4 regions of the Solwaraspora sp. WMMB762 genome follow, and region 2 is predicted to be linked to each of the others. Evidence: riboswitches for the same ligand, from Rfam matches in the RefSeq annotation. Region 2 holds a riboswitch; each other region holds the start of a gene.
What was found. Region 2 has a riboswitch for cobalamin ahead of ACN27J_RS26280 (ribonucleoside-diphosphate reductase subunit alpha). Riboswitches for the same ligand answer to the same signal wherever they lie in the genome.

Region 1 (4,187 bases), 5.1 Mb from region 2:
ACGTCGATGCGGGGCCGGCCCAGCTCCTCGGTCGGGACCACCGTGACGCCGGTCACCCGCCGCGACGCCTCGTCCCACACCGGCCGTACGCCGAGCAGCGCCAGCACCTCGGCGATGTCGTCTCCGGCGGTACGCATCGCCGACGTGCCCCACACCGACAGTCCCACCGAACGGGGCCAGTCGCCGGTGTCGGCCCGGTAGCGGGCCAGCAGCGACTCCGCCATCGCCTGACCGGTCTCCCAGGCCAGCCGGCTCGGCACCGCCTTCGGATCCACCGAGTAGAAGTTGCGCCCGGTCGGGAGCACATTGATCAGCCCGCGCAACGGTGACCCGCTCGGCCCGGCCGGCACGTACCCGCCGGCCAGGGCGTGCACGACGTGGGCCAGCTCGTCGGTGGTGCGGGCCAGCCGGGGCACCACCTCGGTCGCCGCGAACTCCAGAATCCGGGTGACCAGCGTGGCCCGCCCGTCGTCGCCACCGCCGAGCACGCGCGTGGTGACCTCGGCGGCGGCGTCCGGTCGCCAACCGTGCTCCTCCATCGCGACCACCAGTTCCCGGGCGACCGCCTCGGCCGCGTCGGTGCCATCGCGGTCGGTGCCGGACTCGTCCAGGCCCAGCGCCTCCCGCAGGCCGGGCAGCGCGGCCACCTGCCCGGCCCACATCTGGCGGGCCCGCAGCATCGCCAGCACCAGGTCGACCCGGGCCGCGCCGACCGGTGCCGAGCCGAGCACGTGCAGCCCGTCGCGGATCTGCACGTCCTTGACCTCGCAGAGCCAGCCGTCGACGTGCAGCAGGAAGTCGTCGAACTCGGCGTCGTGCGGCCGGTCGTCCAGACCGAGGTCGTGGTCGAGCCGGGCGGCCTGGATCAGGGTCCAGATCTGCGCCCGGATCGCCGGCAGTTTCGCCGGGTCCAGGGCGGCGATGTTTGCATGCTCGTCGAGCAGTTGCTCCAGCCGGGCGATGTCGCCGTAGCTCTCCGCCCGGGCCATCGGCGGCACCAGGTGGTCGATCAGGGTGGCGTGCGCCCGGCGTTTGGCCTGGGTGCCCTCACCGGGGTCGTTGACCAGGAACGGGTAGATCAGCGGCAGGTCGCCGAGGGCGGCGTCCGGCCCGCAGCCGGCGCTGAGCCCGACCGTCTTGCCCGGTAGCCACTCCAGGTTGCCGTGCTTGCCGACGTGCACCACGGCGTGCGCGCCGAAGCCGTGCTCCAGCCACCGGTACGCGGCCAAATAGTGGTGACTCGGCGGCAGGTCCGGGTCGTGGTAGATGGCCACCGGGTTGGCCCCGAAGCCGCGCGGCGGCTGCACCAGCAGCACGATGTTGCCGGCGCGCAGCGCGGCGAGCACGATCTCGCCGTCGGGGTCGCGGGAGGTGTCCACGTACAGCTCGCCCGGTGGCGGACCCCAGTGCCGTTCTACCTGTTCGCGCAGCTCGGCCGGGAACTCCGCGTACCAGCGGCGGTAGTCGGCGGCCGGGATCCGCACCGGGTTGCCGGCCAGCTGATCCTCGGTCAGCCAGTCCGGATCCTGCCCGCCGGCGGCGATCAGCGCGTGCATCAACGCGTCGCCGTCGCCGTCGGCCAGGCCGGGGACCGCGTCCGGACCGTCCGGCGGCCCGACGTCGTAGCCGGCCTCGCGCAACGTCCGCAGCAGCGCCAGCACGCTGGCGGGGGTGTCCAGGCCGACCGCGTTGCCGATCCGGGCGTGCTTGGTCGGGTACGCCGACAGCAGCACCGCGATCCGTTTGTCGCCCGCCGCGATGTGCCGCAGCGCGCCGTGGCGGACCGCGATCCCGGCGACCCGGGCGGCCCGCTCGGGGTCGGCGACGTAGACCGACAGCCCGTCGGCGTCGATCTCCTTGAACGAGAACGGCACGGTGATCAGCCGGCCGTCGAACTCGGGGATGGCCACCTGGGTGGCCGCGTCCAACGGGGACAGTCCGTCGTCGCTGGCCGCCCAGGTCTGCCGCGAGCTGGTCAGGCAGAGCCCCTGCAGGATCGGCACGTCCAGCTCGGCGAGGGCGCCGACGTCCCAGGCGTCGTCGTCGCCCCCGGCGCCGGCGGTCGCCGGTCTGGTCCCGCCGGCGGCCAGCACCGTCACCACCAGGGCGTCGGCCTGGCGCAGGGTGGCCAGCAGCTGCGGGTCGGCCGAGCGCAGCGACGAGCAGTAGACCGGCACTGCCCGACCGCCGGCGGCGTCGACCGCGTCGCACAGCGCGTGCACGAAGCCGGTGTTGCCGGCCAGGTGGTGGGCCCGGTAGTAGAGCACCGCCACGGTCGGCCGCCCCGGTGCCGCCGGCACGCTCGTGCGCTCCAGTACGCCCCACTCCGGAGCCGGCTGCGGCGCGGCGAAGCCGTGCCCGGTGAGCAGCACCGTGTCGGACAGGAACCGGTGCAGCTCGGCGAGGTTCGGTGGGCCGCCGTGGGCCAGGTAGGCGTGCGCCTCGGCGGCCACCCCGGCCGGTACGGTGGAGAGCTCCATCAGGGCGGCGTCGGGTGCCTGCTCACCGCTGAGCACCACCACGGGGCGGCCGTCGGCCAGCAGTGCGTCCATCCCGTCCGGCCAGGCCCGGCGGCCGCCGAGCAGCCGGACCACCACGAGGTCGACGCCGGACAGCAGCTGCGGAAGGTCGTCGACCGACAGCCGGGTCGGGTTTGCCAGGCGCCAGTCGGCACCGCTGGCCCGTCCACTCAACAGATCAGTATCTGAAGTGGACAAAAGTAGCATCATCGGACGCCCGGTCCTCCCTCGGGGTCCGCGCCCCGGGTCGTCGGTCGCGGCGACCGGAGTCTCCTGGCTCCCGGATCAACGCTCGCCCCGGCCTTCCGGCACCCGACTGAGGGGACCGTGGCCGTCGGTGGGGTCTGCTCCCCGGTGACAGTGGCGGGACCGCACCGGATTCACACCGGACTTCCTCCGCTTGTCGCCGCGTCTGGCTACCGAACACTGTCACGACCGGCGGACGTTTCGTCAAGGTGTGATGTATTCGCTGTGCGGCGGCCGCCGTCCGGGGACGACCCGTAGTATCCGCCGGGTGCCCGCCTTGCCATCGCCGCCCGCCCGGGGCGCACCCGATGCCTGCCCCGGTGCCGTGCAACTGCACCCGGCCGCCGACGGCCTGCTGGCCAGGATCCGCTGCCCCGGAGGGCTGCTCACCGCCGCCCAGCTGCGGCTGCTGGCCGCCGTCGCCCGCGACCACGGTGATGGACATCTCGAACTGACCAGCCGGGCAAACGTCCAGGTGCGCGCGGTCGCGGCCGCCGCCACCGGACCGCTCGCCGCCCGGCTGCGTACGGCCGGGCTGCTACCGTCGACCGCGCACGAACGGGTCCGCAATATCCTCGGCTCCGCCCTCGCCGACATCGACACCCCGGCGGCCTGGGACGTCGGGGCGCAGGTCCGCGCCCTCGACGCGGCGATCTGCGCGGAGCCGGACCTGGCCCGGCTCTCCGGGCGGTTCCTCTTCGCCATCGACGATGGCCGAGGCGACACCGTCGCGGCCCGAGCCGACGTCGGTCTGCTGCCCGGACCGGACGACGAGGTGACCGTGCTGCTCGCCGGTGCCGACCACGGGCTGCGGGCCCGGCCCGCCGACGCGGTACGGGTCGCGGTCGCCGCCGCCCGTGCCTTCCTGGACGATCCGGACGCAGCGGCCGGCAGCGCGTGGCGCCTCGATGACCTGACTCCGGCAGCGCTGGACCGCGTCGTGATCCGGGCCGGCACCGCACCCGGGGTACGGCGTACCGCGCGGCGGTGGCAACCACTGACGCCGGCCGGCGGCCCCGTCGCGCAGGTCGGGGTGCGGCACCGTCCCGACGGCGACTTCGCCCTCGTCGTGGCGGTCCCGTTGGGACGCTTGACAGTCGACCAGGTCGACCTGCTCGCGGCCGCGTCGCCGCAGCTGAGGATCACGCCGTGGCGGGGGGTGGTGCTGCCCCGGGTCACCGACCCCGCCGGTTGGGCGGACCGGCTCACCCGCGCCGGGCTGGTTACCGACCCCGACTCGCCGTGGCTCGGAGTGACCGCCTGCGCCGGGCTGCCGGGCTGTGCCCGGTCCCGGGCCGACGTGCGCGCCGACGCGGCAGCGACGCACACCGGGCGGCCGGCCCCGACCGGCGGTGTGCCAGCACCGGGGCGTCGTCACCGCCTTCCGGTGCACTGGATCGGCTGTGAGCGTGGCTGCGGCAG
Region 2 (4,187 bases):
CATCGACTCGTCGCGGAACACCCAGTTGGTGCCCGAAGCGAGACCGTGCAGCAGACCCCGGGACCGCAGGTAGTACACGTACGCGAAGGCGCCGTAGAAGAACAACCCCTCGATGCAGGCGGCGAAGCAGATCAGGTTGAGCAGGAAGGCCCGCCGGTCGGCGCGGGTACGCAGCTCCCGCAACTCGAAGATCGAGTCGATCCATCTGAAGCAGAACTCGGCCTTGCGGGCGATCGACGGGATGTTCTCCACCGCCGCGAACGCCGCGAACCGTTCCCGCTCGTCCGGCACGTAGGTGTCCAGCAGGTTCAAGTAGAACTGGACGTGCACCGCCTCCTCGAACAGTTGCCGGGACAGGTAGAGCCGGCCCTCCGGGGAGTTGACGTGCTGGTAGAGGTTGAGCACCAGGTTGTTCGCGACGATGGTGTCGCCGGTGGCGAAGAACGCGACCAGCCGGGACACCAGGTGCTGCTCGGCAGGCGACAGTCTGGCCAGGTCCGGCAGGTCGGAGTGCAGGTCGACCTCTTCAACCGTCCAGGTGTTCTTGATCGCGTCCCGGAACCGGTCGAAGAACTGCGGGTAGCGCATCGGCCGCAGGGTCAGGTCCATGCCGGGGTCGAGCAGCAGCTGCCGTCGGCCCGCAGCTGCGGCGGCGGTCGCGGTGGCGGCGTCAGCGGTCGCGGCGTCGGTGTTGGTTTCGGAGACGGTGGTCACTGGCAGGCCTCACAGGTTTCGGGGTTTTCCAGGGAGCAGGCCGACGCCTCGTCGGCGCTGGCCGCGACGGTCGGCCCGGCGGTCGGCGCGATGCCGACGGTGGCCTGCTGGATCCGGGTCGCCGGACGCGACCGCAGGTAGTAGGTGGTCTTCAGCCCGGACTTCCAGGCGTACAGGTACATCGAGGACAGCTTGCCGATGGTCGGCGCGCTGAGGAACAGGTTCAGCGACTGCGACTGGTCGACGTACGGGGCACGGGCGGCGGCCAGGTCGATCAGCGCCCGTTGCGGCAGCTCCCATGCGGTACGGAACAGCTCCCGCACGTCGGCGGGCAGATCCGTGAGGCCCTGCACCGAGCCCTCGGCCCGCTTGATCTGCTCCCGGACCGGTGCTGTCCACAGCCCGCGCGCCTTCAGCTCACCGACCAGGTAGGTGTTGATCTGCAGGAACTCCCCGGACATGGTTTCGCGTTTGAACAGGTTGGACACCTGCGGCTCGATGCACTCGTAGCAGCCGGCGATCGAGGCGATCGTCGCGGTCGGCGCGATCGCGACCAGCAGCGAGTTCCGCAGACCGTGTGCGGCGATCGTCGACCGCAGTCGGGCCCACCGCTCGGGCTGGCCCGGCTCGGCACCCCACAGGTCCGGGTGCAGCTCGCCCCGGGCGGCCCGGGTCTCGGCGTACGCCGGATGCGGGCCGAACCGTTCGGCGAGCCCGGCGGAGGTTTCCAGCGCGGTCAGGAAGATCTCCTCCTGGACGCGGGTGGACAGCTCCCGGGCCGACGCCGAGTCGAACGGTAGCCGCAGCGTGAAGAACGCGTCCTGCAGGCCCATCAGCCCCAGCCCGACCGGCCGCCAGCGCGGGTTCGACGCCGACGCCTGCGCCGCCGGGTAGTAGTTGATGTCAATCACCCGGTCGAGGAACACCACGGCGGTACGGACGGTGGCGCGCAGCTTCGCCCAGTCGACGCCGTCGGCGGTGACGTGCGCGCCGAGGTTGATCGACCCGAGGTTGCACACGGCGGTCTCGTCGTCGCTGTTGACCTCGAGGATCTCGGTGCACAGATTGGACAGGTGGATCGTGTTGCCCGGCTCACCGGTCTGGTTGGACAGCCGGTTCGCGGCGTCCTTGAACGTCATCCACCCGTTGCCGGTCTGCGCCAGGGTGCGCATCATCCGCCCGTACAGGTCGCGGGCCTTGACCGTCCGGACCGCCTTCTTCTCCGCCGCCCGGTACGCCTCGTCGAACGCCTCGCCGAACAGGTCGGGCAGCTCGGGTGCGTCGGACGGGTCGATCAGCGACCAGTCGGCGTCCGCCTCGACCCGCCGCATGAACTCGTCCGGGATCCAGTTGGCCAGGTTGAGGTTGTGGGTGCGCCGGGCGTCCTCACCGGTGTTGTCCCGCAGCTCCAGGAACTCCTCGACGTCCGGGTGCCACGGCTCCAGGTAGACGCAGGCGGCGCCCTTGCGGCGGCCACCCTGGTTGACCGCCGCGACCCCGGCGTCGAGGGTCTTGAGGAACGGTACGATCCCGTTGGACCTGCCGTTGGTGCCCCGGATCAACGCGCCCCGGCCGCGTATCCGCGACCAGGAGATGCCGATCCCGCCGGAGAACTTCGACAGCTTCGCCACCTGGTGGTACCGCTCGTAGATCGAGTCGAGTTCGTCGCGCGGCGAGTCGACCAGGAAGCAGGACGACATCTGGGTGTGCCGGGTTCCCGAATTGAACAGGGTCGGTGAGCTGGGCAGATAGGCCAGGCTGGAGATCAGCCGGTAGAAGTCGATCGCCTCGGCCGGGGTCTGGGACAGCCCGCAGGCCACCCGCAGCAGCCAGTACTGTGGCGTCTCCACAACCAGCCGGGTCTGCGGATGCCGCAGCAGGTAACGGTCGGCCACCGTACGCAGCCCGAAGTACTCGAAGCGCAGGTCGCCGTCGACGTCGACAGCGTCGTCGAGTTTGCGGGCGTTGCGAGCGACGAAGGCGGCGGTGTCGTCGCCGATCAGCCCGAGGCCGTGGGCGTAGCGGATCGACTGGCTGAAGCTGGCCACCTGCTGGCCGCGGACCTCCTTGTCCACGTAGGCGGCGAGCAGCCGGGCCGCCAGTTTCGAGTACTGCGGCTCCTCGCCGATCAGCTCCGCCGCCGTCTGAATGGACAGTTTGTCCAGCTCGGCGGTTGTCGCCCCGTCGTACAGTCCGCTGATCGTCCGGGTCGCCACCCGCAGCGGGTCGACCTCGTCCAGGTCGGCGACCCAGTGTTCGACCGCCTTGACGATCTTGTTGACGTCCACCGGTTCGGTGTCGCCGTCGCGCTTGCGTACCTGCATCGGTTCCCCTTGTCGTGCCTGTCCACCGGTCGACGGACACACGGGGAGGACGCCACCGGTCACCCACCTGGCGGTCTGCTCCGCCGGCGTGGACCGGTCGTCGGCGTCGGCCGTCCCGCGCGGCCTTCGACCACCGCACGCGACGCGTGCGGCACGCTGGCAGGTCTTCGGACTCGTGGGCGTCGTGCTCGTACCTACTGGCCGTCGCTTCCCGGACCCGCCACGGGTCCAGTGCTCGGTGACGGCGGTCGTTCCCACTCACCGCTGCGGGGCAGTCCCGGACTCTAACCGGGTTCCCTCTTGCCTCGACCACCGCCGAGGGGCGGCCGAACCAGCTGCGGGGTACACCATATATGGGAGCAAGCCAGAAGACGCAACACCAGATACTGTGTTCGGCGTGTCGCGGCGTCGGGTGCACCGGGTGCGAGGAGGAGGGTCCGTCGGGTGAGAAGCGTGCTATGGGGTCTGTACGGGGCGGTGCTCGGCGCCCTGCTCGTCGGCGTCGTCGGGGTGCTCAGCATCCAGGCGACCGGGCTGCGGGCCGGTGCGGTCTTCGACCTGAACAACACCCTGGCCGGGATCACCTCGCCACAGACCCCGTACCTGCCGATGCTCGGGATCGCGGCCGTGAGCAGCCTGGCCGCATGGGCGCTCACCGTCGGGCCCCGGCGACGGCCCCGACTGTGCCGGGTGGGCCTGGTCGTCGGCTTCAGCGTGTCGACCATGGCGCTGATCGCCCTGTCGTTCGTCATCGCACCCGACATCGCCGCGCAGCGCGAACTGCTACTCGGAATCCTGCCGGGCTGGCGGGGATGGATCCACAGAGGAGGCGGCGAGTCCGCCGTACACCTGCTGGTGGCCCTGGCGATCGGATCGCTGTGGCTCTATCCAGACCGACAACCGGCCCGGCCCACCGCTGCCAGCGGCGGCGGTACGGGCGGACAAGGTGGCGACGCGGCGACTGGCGCCGAGCCCGTCATCGACCTCGGCCGGCGCTGATCCGGCCGGCGCTGATCCGGCCGGTGAGGACCCGGCCGGCGAGTAGCGCGGCGCCGGCCAGCACAGCGGCGTTGCCGAGCCGGGCGGTACGCACCGGCAGCCGGTCGATCCCGGGCAGCGCCGCCGCGTGCAGCGCGGCACGCACGCCGG
Region 3 (4,187 bases), 1.6 Mb from region 2:
CAACGGCGCCTGGTACACCTCCGGCATCCGGATCGGCACCCCGGCTCTGACCAGTCGCGGCCTCGGCGTCGGTGAGATGGACCAGATCGCCGACCTGATCCACACCGTGCTCACCAGCACCACGCCGACCGAGGGATCCAAGGCGAAATACCAGATCGACCCGGCCCTGGCCGACCGGGTCAGCAAGCAGGCCACTGAGCTGCTCGCGGCATTCCCGCTCTATCCCGGCGTCGACCTCGCCTGAGCGGACCGGTCCGGGTGGCATCACTATCGCGTGTGTGCCACCCGGACCGTGAACCATTGCGAGATCCGGTCCGCGTCGTTTCAGACCAGACCTTCGACGGTGGCGACCGCGTCGGCGAGCTCGGGGCATGGACCCAACACCCCGGCCGCCGGTGTGGTCTGGGGCGACCAGCCCTTCCCTGCGATCACGACGGCGGGCTGGTAGCCCGACACGTCAGCGAGCGTCCGGAGAAGCTCTGGCCCGCGGTGATGCCGACTGTGACTCCACAGCACGACGACGGTGGGTCGGCGACGACTCACAGCGTCGGCGATCGTGGCGGCTCGCAGCCCGGAGCCCAGGTGCACCGAGGCGATCCCGTCTTCGGCGAGCGCGGCGGCCACGGCGTCCAGCGCCAGGCAGTCGCGGCGCTCGCCGATGGCGATCAGCAGGACCCGAACCGGCGATCCGGAGCGGGGTCGCGGCACCGTGGCGAAGACCTCACTCAAGCAGCGGGCAAGCACCCGCCGGGTGAGCGCTCGACGTGCCTCGCTGTATCGGGCTCGGCTGATCAGGATGAAGGCGGGGCCGGCCAGGGTGTGCCAGGTGTGCGCTACGCCCTGTGCGGCGACCGCCGCAGTCAGGGTTTCCCGCAGGGTCAGTACGTCCATGCGGCGAGCGGCGCGGGCGATCCCACGGGCTGCGGACTCGGTGTGGTGGTCGACGGCAGGGTGGACGACGGGCTGCAGTGTCGCCTGTCGGCGAGCCTGCAGGGCGGCTTCCGCCGCGGACACGCCACGCGCGGTCAACTGGGCCATCACCGTGAGCGCGGCCACGTCCTGTGGCGTGTAACGGCGATGTTGACCGGCTTGGTGACCGCTGGGGCCCAGCCCGTACCGCTGGTGCCAGGACCGCAGCGTCGTGGGGGCCACACCGAGCCGGCGGGCGAGTGCACCGGCGGGCAGCGGCGATTCGGTCGGAGTTCGGCAGTCGTCGGGTGCCGGGGGGTGGCGGCCGGTGGACGGCATGAGGTGAGGCGGCCGGTCGTCACTCATCGGCGTCCCTGCGGCGTGAACACCGACCAGACCCCCGCCGAGGACGGTGCCGTGACCGGTGCGGTTGCGGAGGGCTCCCGGAGGTGACGGTGACTCATGGTCTCGTCTCGGGTGCGGACGCGGGTCGCGGGAGTCGCTGGGCGCGCGTCAGGTCGCTGAGCTGGTTGTCGGCATCGCGTCGTGTGTCGCAGCAGGCCGGTGCTTCCGCGAGGAACTGCTGGATCGTGATGAGCAGTTCGGTCAGGACGCGCACCTGGTGGGTCAGGCTACGAAGCCGGGCCTCGCGTGCTCCGAGTTGCCGGCGCGCGGTGGCGAGACGTTCGTAGTCGGCGACCGGTAGGACGACGAGTTCTTCGCCGTTGATGATCGTGCGTCGGGGCCGCAGCGGTTTGCTCATGGGGTGCTCCGCTCGTGGTGCGGGACAGGGGTGATCGGCCGGCAGGTGCACAGGTTGACGTCGAGGCGATCCCCGCAGCGTGCTCGGACGCTGAGCTTGCATGGCATGCTCCTGAGCGTGAACCGCAGACGGTGCGGCTCGCCAATGCCGGTCGGCATACGGTGCTGTCGAATCGATGCCGCGCGCACCTCTGTCTCCTTCCGGCCGTGAAGACTCGGCACGGAGAGGGTGCGATCGAGCGCAGCACGGGGGACGTGCCGTCGCTGATGGTCAACCCGCCCTCGAAGGTCACCGAGCTCGCCACAGGCCTCGTGCATGTGGACAGCGGGCAGGTCTTCGGACTCGTGGGCGTGACCGGGAGATCCCGGGCTTCCTAGTGACCGTCACTTCCCAAACCCGAATCGGGTCCAGTGTCCTCGACGATGGTCGTTCCCACTTACCGCTGCGGGGCAGTCCCGGACTCACACCGGGTTCCCTCTTGCGCCGCCACGACTGGATGCCGCAGCAGACCGGCTGCGAGGCAAGGATACCGTGTCAGAGCTCTCGAACTGGCCGGCATCTATCAAGCCATCGCTGTCGACGACAACCCGGGTGGCGGCGCTGCGCTAGACCTGCGGTAACACCGGGCCGAGCAGACCACTGGCGCGCAACGTGCGATGTACCACCGGATGCTCGGCGGGCAGGCCGTACCAGTGTCGGTACACGGCCAGAACGACGTCCCGAAGGTGCGCCGGAGGCAGGGGTGCCCGTGGGCGTCAGCCGGTAGAAGCCGTAGCCGGTGTGTTCCCGTGTGGTGTGGTGGCGCGTAGTCCCGGATGGGCAGCTCCCGAACGCCCAGTCGTTGGGAGAAGGTGATGCGCCGGTGCCGTAGTGTTTGCTCACCACGTTCGATGCACGCTATCTGCGGTCCACCGCGTAGGGGATGACGGTGCGCCGGTTCTCGTCGATGAGTAGGCCGCCGGCGGCGGGCGGACGGGCGCGTTGGGCGCAGTCGCGGCGTTCGCAGATGCGGCAGCCGAGGCCGATCGGGGTGGCGGTGCGGGGGTCGTCGAGGGCGATGCCGTCGCTGTAGACGAGCCGGTGGGCGTGGCGTACTTCGCAGCCGAGAGCGACGGCGAAGGTGCTGCGCGGGCTGTGGTGTCCGCGTCCGCCGTGGGTGACGGTGCGGGCGATCCAGAAGTAGCGTTTTCCGTCGGGCATCTCGGCGACCTGGGTGAGGATCCGTCCGGGGGCGGCGATCGCCTCGTAAATGATCCACAAAGGGCAGGTGCCGCCGAAGCGTGAGAAGTGGAAGTCGGTCGCGGACTGTCGTTTCGAGATGTTCCCGGCGCGGTCGACGCGCAGGAAGGCGAACGGTACTCCGCGGCGGGTCGGTCGTTGCAGGGTGCTGAGCCGGTGGCAGACGGTTTCGAAGCTGACGCCGTACTGGCCAGCGAGCAGGTCGACGTCGTAGCGCAGTTGTTCGGCCTGGCGGTGGAAGTCGGTGTAGGGCATGAGCAGCGCGCCGGCGTAGTAGTTGCCGAGGCCGATGCGGGCCAGCGCGGTCGCCGGCGGCGAGGTGAGGCCGGTCGCCAGCTCGCTGATCTGGTCGCCGTGTTCGAGGAATGCCAGCTGGGTGGCCATCTGGAAGGCGCGTTGGCCGTTGGCATGGTTGGCGGCCAGGTAGAGCACCCGGCTGTCCGGGTCGAACCGGCGTGATTCGCCGGTGGCGGGGGGAGTCGTGACGACCACCCGGACACCGTGCTGATCGAGCAGGTATTCGCTGAGCGCCTCGGCCGCTCGGGCGGGCGTCAGCCGTAGGTGGCTGGCGAGCTGTTCGGCGGCGGTGTCCAGTGGGTCGAAGTGGTTGTAGTGCTCGTAGAAGAAGTCGCGTACGGCGTCGTGCGGCTCACCGAGCAGCGGCGGGTTGCCGGTGGGTCCGGCGAGGGCGGCGACCCGTCCGACGGCGTCCTGGTAGCGCTGGTGCAGGGCGACCAGAGCGCGGGCGGCGGCCGGGTAGTCGCGGACGAGTTCGACGACCTCGACCGGGTCGACGCTCACGCCGCTCGCCTCGTCGGCCAGCGCGGTGCGCACGTCGGCACCGAGTCGCTCCACGTCGGTGTCGGCGAAGTGTTCCGGATCGACGCCGAGCACCTTGGCCAGGCGCAACAGGATGGGCGCGGTGAGCGTGCGTTGGCTGTTCTCGATCTGGTTCAGATAGCTGGTGGAGATGTCTAGACGGCGGGCGAGTTCGGCCTGGGTGAGGCCATGCTCGCGGCGGAGCCGGCGCAGTTTGGCGTGCGCGTACAGCTTCTTGTCCGCCGTCACTCGTCGCCTCCTCGCGGTGCCCCGAGCTGCGAATATAACACTTGCAAGTTTTGCAAACGTTGCAGTTTCACTGCTCCCGTCGTGGAAAGTACGCATTTTCCGGGCCTCGACGCAGGACCTGTCGGCCGGTGAGCCTGACAGGGTGACCGCCGAGCCTGAGGAGACCCTGTTGATCGAGCACGTCGTACGCGTATCGCCCAGTGCGGAA
Region 4 (4,187 bases), 5.1 Mb from region 2:
GGGGAACAGCGCGACGCGCCGGTCGTAGACCAGCAGTTTGATCGGCGGGTCGGGCAGCTCCCGGACCCGTTCGGGGTCGGCCGTGTCAAGCTGGGCGAGATGCTCGACGCTGTGGTCGTCGACGGTGGGCGGCCGCTGCAGCACCCGTACCCGGATGCCCCGGTCCAGTTGGCTGCGGTCCAGTGGGATCGCCTCCGCCGAGGCCGCCGCGCTGATCACTTCGGTGTTGATGGCCAGGTGTTCGTGTCGTTCGGCGGCGACCAGCCGCCGCACCCGGTCGCGGGCGGCGGTCCGGCTGCCCAGGCTGCGTACCGCCGGGTCGTCCGGGCCGGGCAGGTCGATGCCGTGCACGGTACGGAAATGCTGGCGCCAGACGTCCTGCCGCCGTACCGGCCGAGCGGGCCGGCGTAGCCGCGCGATGACCGGACCCGCTGGCAGCGGCCGCCAGCCGGCAGCGGTCGGCACCGCCGCCGCCAGGCCGTTCAGTTCGTCGAGCGCGACCTTGACGCGTTTGCGGGTCAGCCCCAGCTCGTGGGCGAGCTGGCCGCTGCTGCGGGCACCGAACATGGTCAGCGCCCGGTAGACCAGATCGGCATCGGGTGAGGCGCCCCACCGGGTCAGTTGTGCAACCGCGGTCGGGCCGTGCGTCCTGATGGTCCCCGTTCCCCGTGTCACGCCGGTCAGCTCAGCACAGATATGCCGCAGGAGAGAAGGCCACGGCGCCGGACGGTTGCACGATTGTGCAATCGGTTCGCGCCGTACCTTGTCGAACCGGGCGCCAATAGGTGACCGTGATCCGGGCAGGCGCGCGTTCGGGGGCGTCGCTTGTCGGCCGCCGGATCGTGGTGGCCGGCAAGCGACGGCACTACGGCGGTCAGGACGTCGGGGCGGATTTTCCCCAGCGGGGGGCGGCGAAGCGCAGCCCGGCGAGCCGGTCCGGCGGTGCGGCCAGGCCCGGCCCGCCGGCGGCGATCCAGTCGACGACAATCGACAGTGCCGTCTCGTCGAGCACCCCGCCGAGCCACACCGGGCGGGCACCCAGTCGGCGGGCCAACACCGCTGGCTGCACCACCACCACGTTGGACCGGTCACAGGCGTTGAGGCAGTCGGACACCCGTACCGACCCGGCGGCGCGCAGGATGTCGAGCTGCCGGTCATGGTCGACGTCCGGGTGTTTGCGGCGGGTGCCGCAGCAGCAGCCCCGGCAGACGGTCACCCGGGCGGGGTGCCCGGCTGCCGGTCCCGCCGGGCCGTGCTCCGCTCCCGTCGCGCCGTCCTCAACCGTCACGCGACGTTGGCGAGCGTGGGCCGCCGGTCACCGGTCCGGGCCGGGGTGAGCAGCAGTCCGAACACCACCCCGAGGACCGTCCACATCGTGGCGAGCTGCGCCAGCGAGGCGAGCCGGAACTCCCACAGCAGCGCCGCCGGGATATCGGCGGGCACGTCGACCCCGGTGGCCGGCCAGAGCGCCAGCAGCAGGGCGTACCCGACGACGGCCAGCGCCGCCGCGACCACCGTCCGGTAGGGAGCCGGCCGCGCCCAGCCGGTCAGCCGCCGGTGGGTCAGCAGCGCCAGCCAGGTGACGGCGGCTGCGGCGATGATGAACGACAGATACTGTCCGGTGCGCTGGTTGACGGTGTCCGGGTCGCCGACGCCCGGCGGGTTGGCCGGGAAGTGGATCGCCGGTAGCAGCGCCACCACGACGAAGCCGAGCCCGGCGAGCAGCCCCACGCGGCGGAAGTCGTCGCGGCCGGGCAGCAGGTGCCGGGTCGCCGCGAAGACCACGGCGACGATCAACGCCAGGCACAGCGCCACCGCGACGGTGGCGACCAGCCCGCCGAGGACCTGCATGGCCCGACCGACCAACTCCTCGTCGTGGCTGTGTCCGGCCGTCCCGGTCGCCGCGCGGGCCTCCTCGACGACCAGCGCCGACTCGATCTGCGGTTCGACGATCAGCAGGGCCGCCACCGCGCCTGCCACGCCGGCGGCCGCACCGGCGAGCAGGCCGCGGCCCAGCACCGCGCCGAACGGGTAGGTGCTCATCGGAGCCGGCCGCCCGCTCAGTGGCACGGTACGCCGAGGGCGTGCCGGCCGTCGTGGGTGAACTCGTGCACGAACTCGGCGGCACCGGCCAGCACCAGCCCGTTGTCCTGCGCGACCAGGTAGATGACGACCGCCGCGACGGCGGCCAGCAACCAACCGGCGAGCGGTACGCGGATGGCGGTGGTGGTGACCTCGCCGCCGACAGAAGGTGCAGTCATGCCAGGAAATCCTCTCGTCCATGCCTCGTGGCGATGCGGTGCGTGCCACGGCCGGTCTCCTGGCTCCCGGATCGTCGCAGCCGTCCCGCCTTCCCGGACCGTCGTCGGCCCAGTGGCATGGTGGAACGGACACTTCCCGGTCACAGTGGCGAGGACCACGCCGGACTCACACCGGCTTCCCGAACACCGTGGCATGCGCAGCGTACCGCCGTCGTGACCGGCCGGGCAATGGCTGTGGCCGTGGCCGGCACCGGGACCGGCGCCACATTGACGGTGGACCGTCGGTGGGGGAGCATGACCGGCACGAGCGGTGCGCGGAGGAACCCGGTGCGAATCCGGGGCGGTCCCGCCACTGTGACCGGTGAGTCGCGTCCCCGTGAGACAGCCACTGCCCCAACGGCGGGAAGGCTCGGGACGCGACGTCGATCCGGCAGCCAGGAGACTCCGGCCGCTCGCTGGTCCACCGGTACGCGGGCGTGGACACCCGCGGGAGGGATTCACCATGCACACCTGTCGGCCCCTGCCATGACGCCGTACCCGTTCACCGCCGTCGTCGGCCTGCCCGACCTGCGGCAGGCCCTGCTGCTCGCCGCGGTGCACCCCGGCATCGGCGGCGTGCTCATCCGGGGTGAGAAGGGCACCGCGAAGTCGACGATCGTCCGCGCGCTGGCCGGGCTGCTGCCGGAGGTCGACCGGGTGCTCGGTTGCCGGTTCGGCTGCGACCCGGCGGCCCCGGACCCAACCTGCCCCGATGGGCCGCACACCGCGCCGGTGACCGCACGCCGCGGCCCGGCCGCCCTGGTCGAGTTGCCGGTCGGCGCCACTGAGGACCGGGTGGTCGGCACGCTCGACATCCAGCGGGTGCTCAGCGCCGGCGTGAAGGCCTACGAGCCAGGGCTGCTCGCCGCCGCGCACCGGGGCCTGCTCTACGTCGACGAGGTCAACCTGTTGCCGGACCATCTGGTGGACCTGCTGCTGGACGCGGCGGCAATGGGCCGGGCCCACGTCGAACGCGACGGGGTGTCGGTCAGTCACGCCGCCCGGTTCCTGCTGGTCGGCACGATGAACCCGGAGGAGGGCGAGCCGCGTCCACAGTTGCTGGACCGCTTCGGGCTGATGGTGTCGGTGGCCGCACCTTCCGAGGTGGCCGACCGGGCCGAGGTGGTGCGCCGGCGGCTGGCGTACGAGACCGACCCGGTGGCGTTCGCGGATCGCTGGCGGTCCACCGACAACCAGCTCGCGCTGCGGGTACGCGATGCGCGGGCGGCCCTGCCTGCGGTCACGCTGCCCGATGCCGAGATCGACCGGATCGCCCGGATCTGCCTGGCGTACCAGGTGGACGGTATGCGGGCCGACATTGTGATGGCCCGCGCCGCCGTCGCGCTGGCCGCCTGGCGCGGTCAGACGGCGGTCACCGCCGCTGAAGTCGCCGACGCAGCCCGGCTGGCGCTGCCGCACCGGCGGCGCCGTGACCCGCTCGACCCGCCCGGCGCCGACGAGCAGCGCCTCGACGAGGTGCTGCGGGACGAGTGCGGCGACGACGATCCCGGTCCTGCGCCGCCGCCGGATCCGCCACCACCGGACGCCGGTCCGTCGCAGGGTCCGCCCGACTCGGATGGCGGCCCGTCACCCGGTCCGCCACCACCGGACGGCGGCCCGCCGCCCGAGCCAGCTACGCCGGACGCCGGTGGGCCGGCGGACGGTGCCGAGCAGCCGGACGGCGTACCGCCGGGCGGTCCGGCTCCGGCGGCGGCCGGGCCCGCGTACCGGCCCCGGACACTGCGGCTACCCGGGCTCGGGGCCGGCGCGACGCCCGGCCGACGTTCGGCGGCCCACGCCGACCGGGGCCGGGTGGTCGGTTCCGGATCACCGACCGGACGACCGTCGACGGTGCATCTACCGGCCACGGTGCGCGCTGCCGCATCC

Region 1: linked by a shared signal. The riboswitch ahead of cobN (cobaltochelatase subunit CobN) and the one ahead of ACN27J_RS26280 (ribonucleoside-diphosphate reductase subunit alpha) in region 2 are both predicted to bind cobalamin.
Region 3: linked by a shared signal. The riboswitch ahead of ACN27J_RS18775 (hypothetical protein) and the one ahead of ACN27J_RS26280 (ribonucleoside-diphosphate reductase subunit alpha) in region 2 are both predicted to bind cobalamin.
Region 4: linked by a shared signal. The riboswitch ahead of ACN27J_RS03620 (VWA domain-containing protein) and the one ahead of ACN27J_RS26280 (ribonucleoside-diphosphate reductase subunit alpha) in region 2 are both predicted to bind cobalamin.

Annotation. Positions count from the first base shown of each region.
Region 1 covers NZ_JBMHMD010000001.1:772,777-776,963, forward strand. The annotation lists gene cobN (cobaltochelatase subunit CobN) at 1-2,729, opposite strand, end outside; cobalamin riboswitch at 2,786-2,916, opposite strand; gene ACN27J_RS03700 (precorrin-3B synthase) at 3,034-4,187, shown strand, end outside.
Region 2 covers NZ_JBMHMD010000001.1:5,849,849-5,854,035, reverse strand. The annotation lists gene ACN27J_RS26285 (ribonucleotide-diphosphate reductase subunit beta) at 1-714, opposite strand, end outside; gene ACN27J_RS26280 (ribonucleoside-diphosphate reductase subunit alpha) at 711-3,038, opposite strand; cobalamin riboswitch at 3,180-3,389, opposite strand; gene ACN27J_RS26275 (hypothetical protein) at 3,483-4,037, shown strand; gene ACN27J_RS26270 (ROK family protein) at 4,015-4,187, opposite strand, start outside.
Region 3 covers NZ_JBMHMD010000001.1:4,210,887-4,215,073, reverse strand. The annotation lists gene ACN27J_RS18785 (glycine hydroxymethyltransferase) at 1-244, shown strand, start outside; gene ACN27J_RS18780 (MerR family transcriptional regulator) at 325-1,275, opposite strand; gene ACN27J_RS18775 (hypothetical protein) at 1,370-1,672, opposite strand; cobalamin riboswitch at 1,983-2,201, opposite strand; gene ACN27J_RS18770 (short-chain fatty acyl-CoA regulator family protein) at 2,570-3,979, opposite strand; gene ACN27J_RS18765 (MmgE/PrpD family protein) at 4,122-4,187, shown strand, end outside.
Region 4 covers NZ_JBMHMD010000001.1:753,653-757,839, forward strand. The annotation lists gene ACN27J_RS03600 (LuxR C-terminal-related transcriptional regulator) at 1-675, opposite strand, end outside; gene ACN27J_RS03605 (hypothetical protein) at 875-1,216, opposite strand; gene ACN27J_RS03610 (CbtA family protein) at 1,285-2,043, opposite strand; gene ACN27J_RS03615 (CbtB domain-containing protein) at 2,061-2,261, opposite strand; cobalamin riboswitch at 2,294-2,467, opposite strand; cobalamin riboswitch at 2,579-2,706, shown strand; gene ACN27J_RS03620 (VWA domain-containing protein) at 2,787-4,187, shown strand, end outside.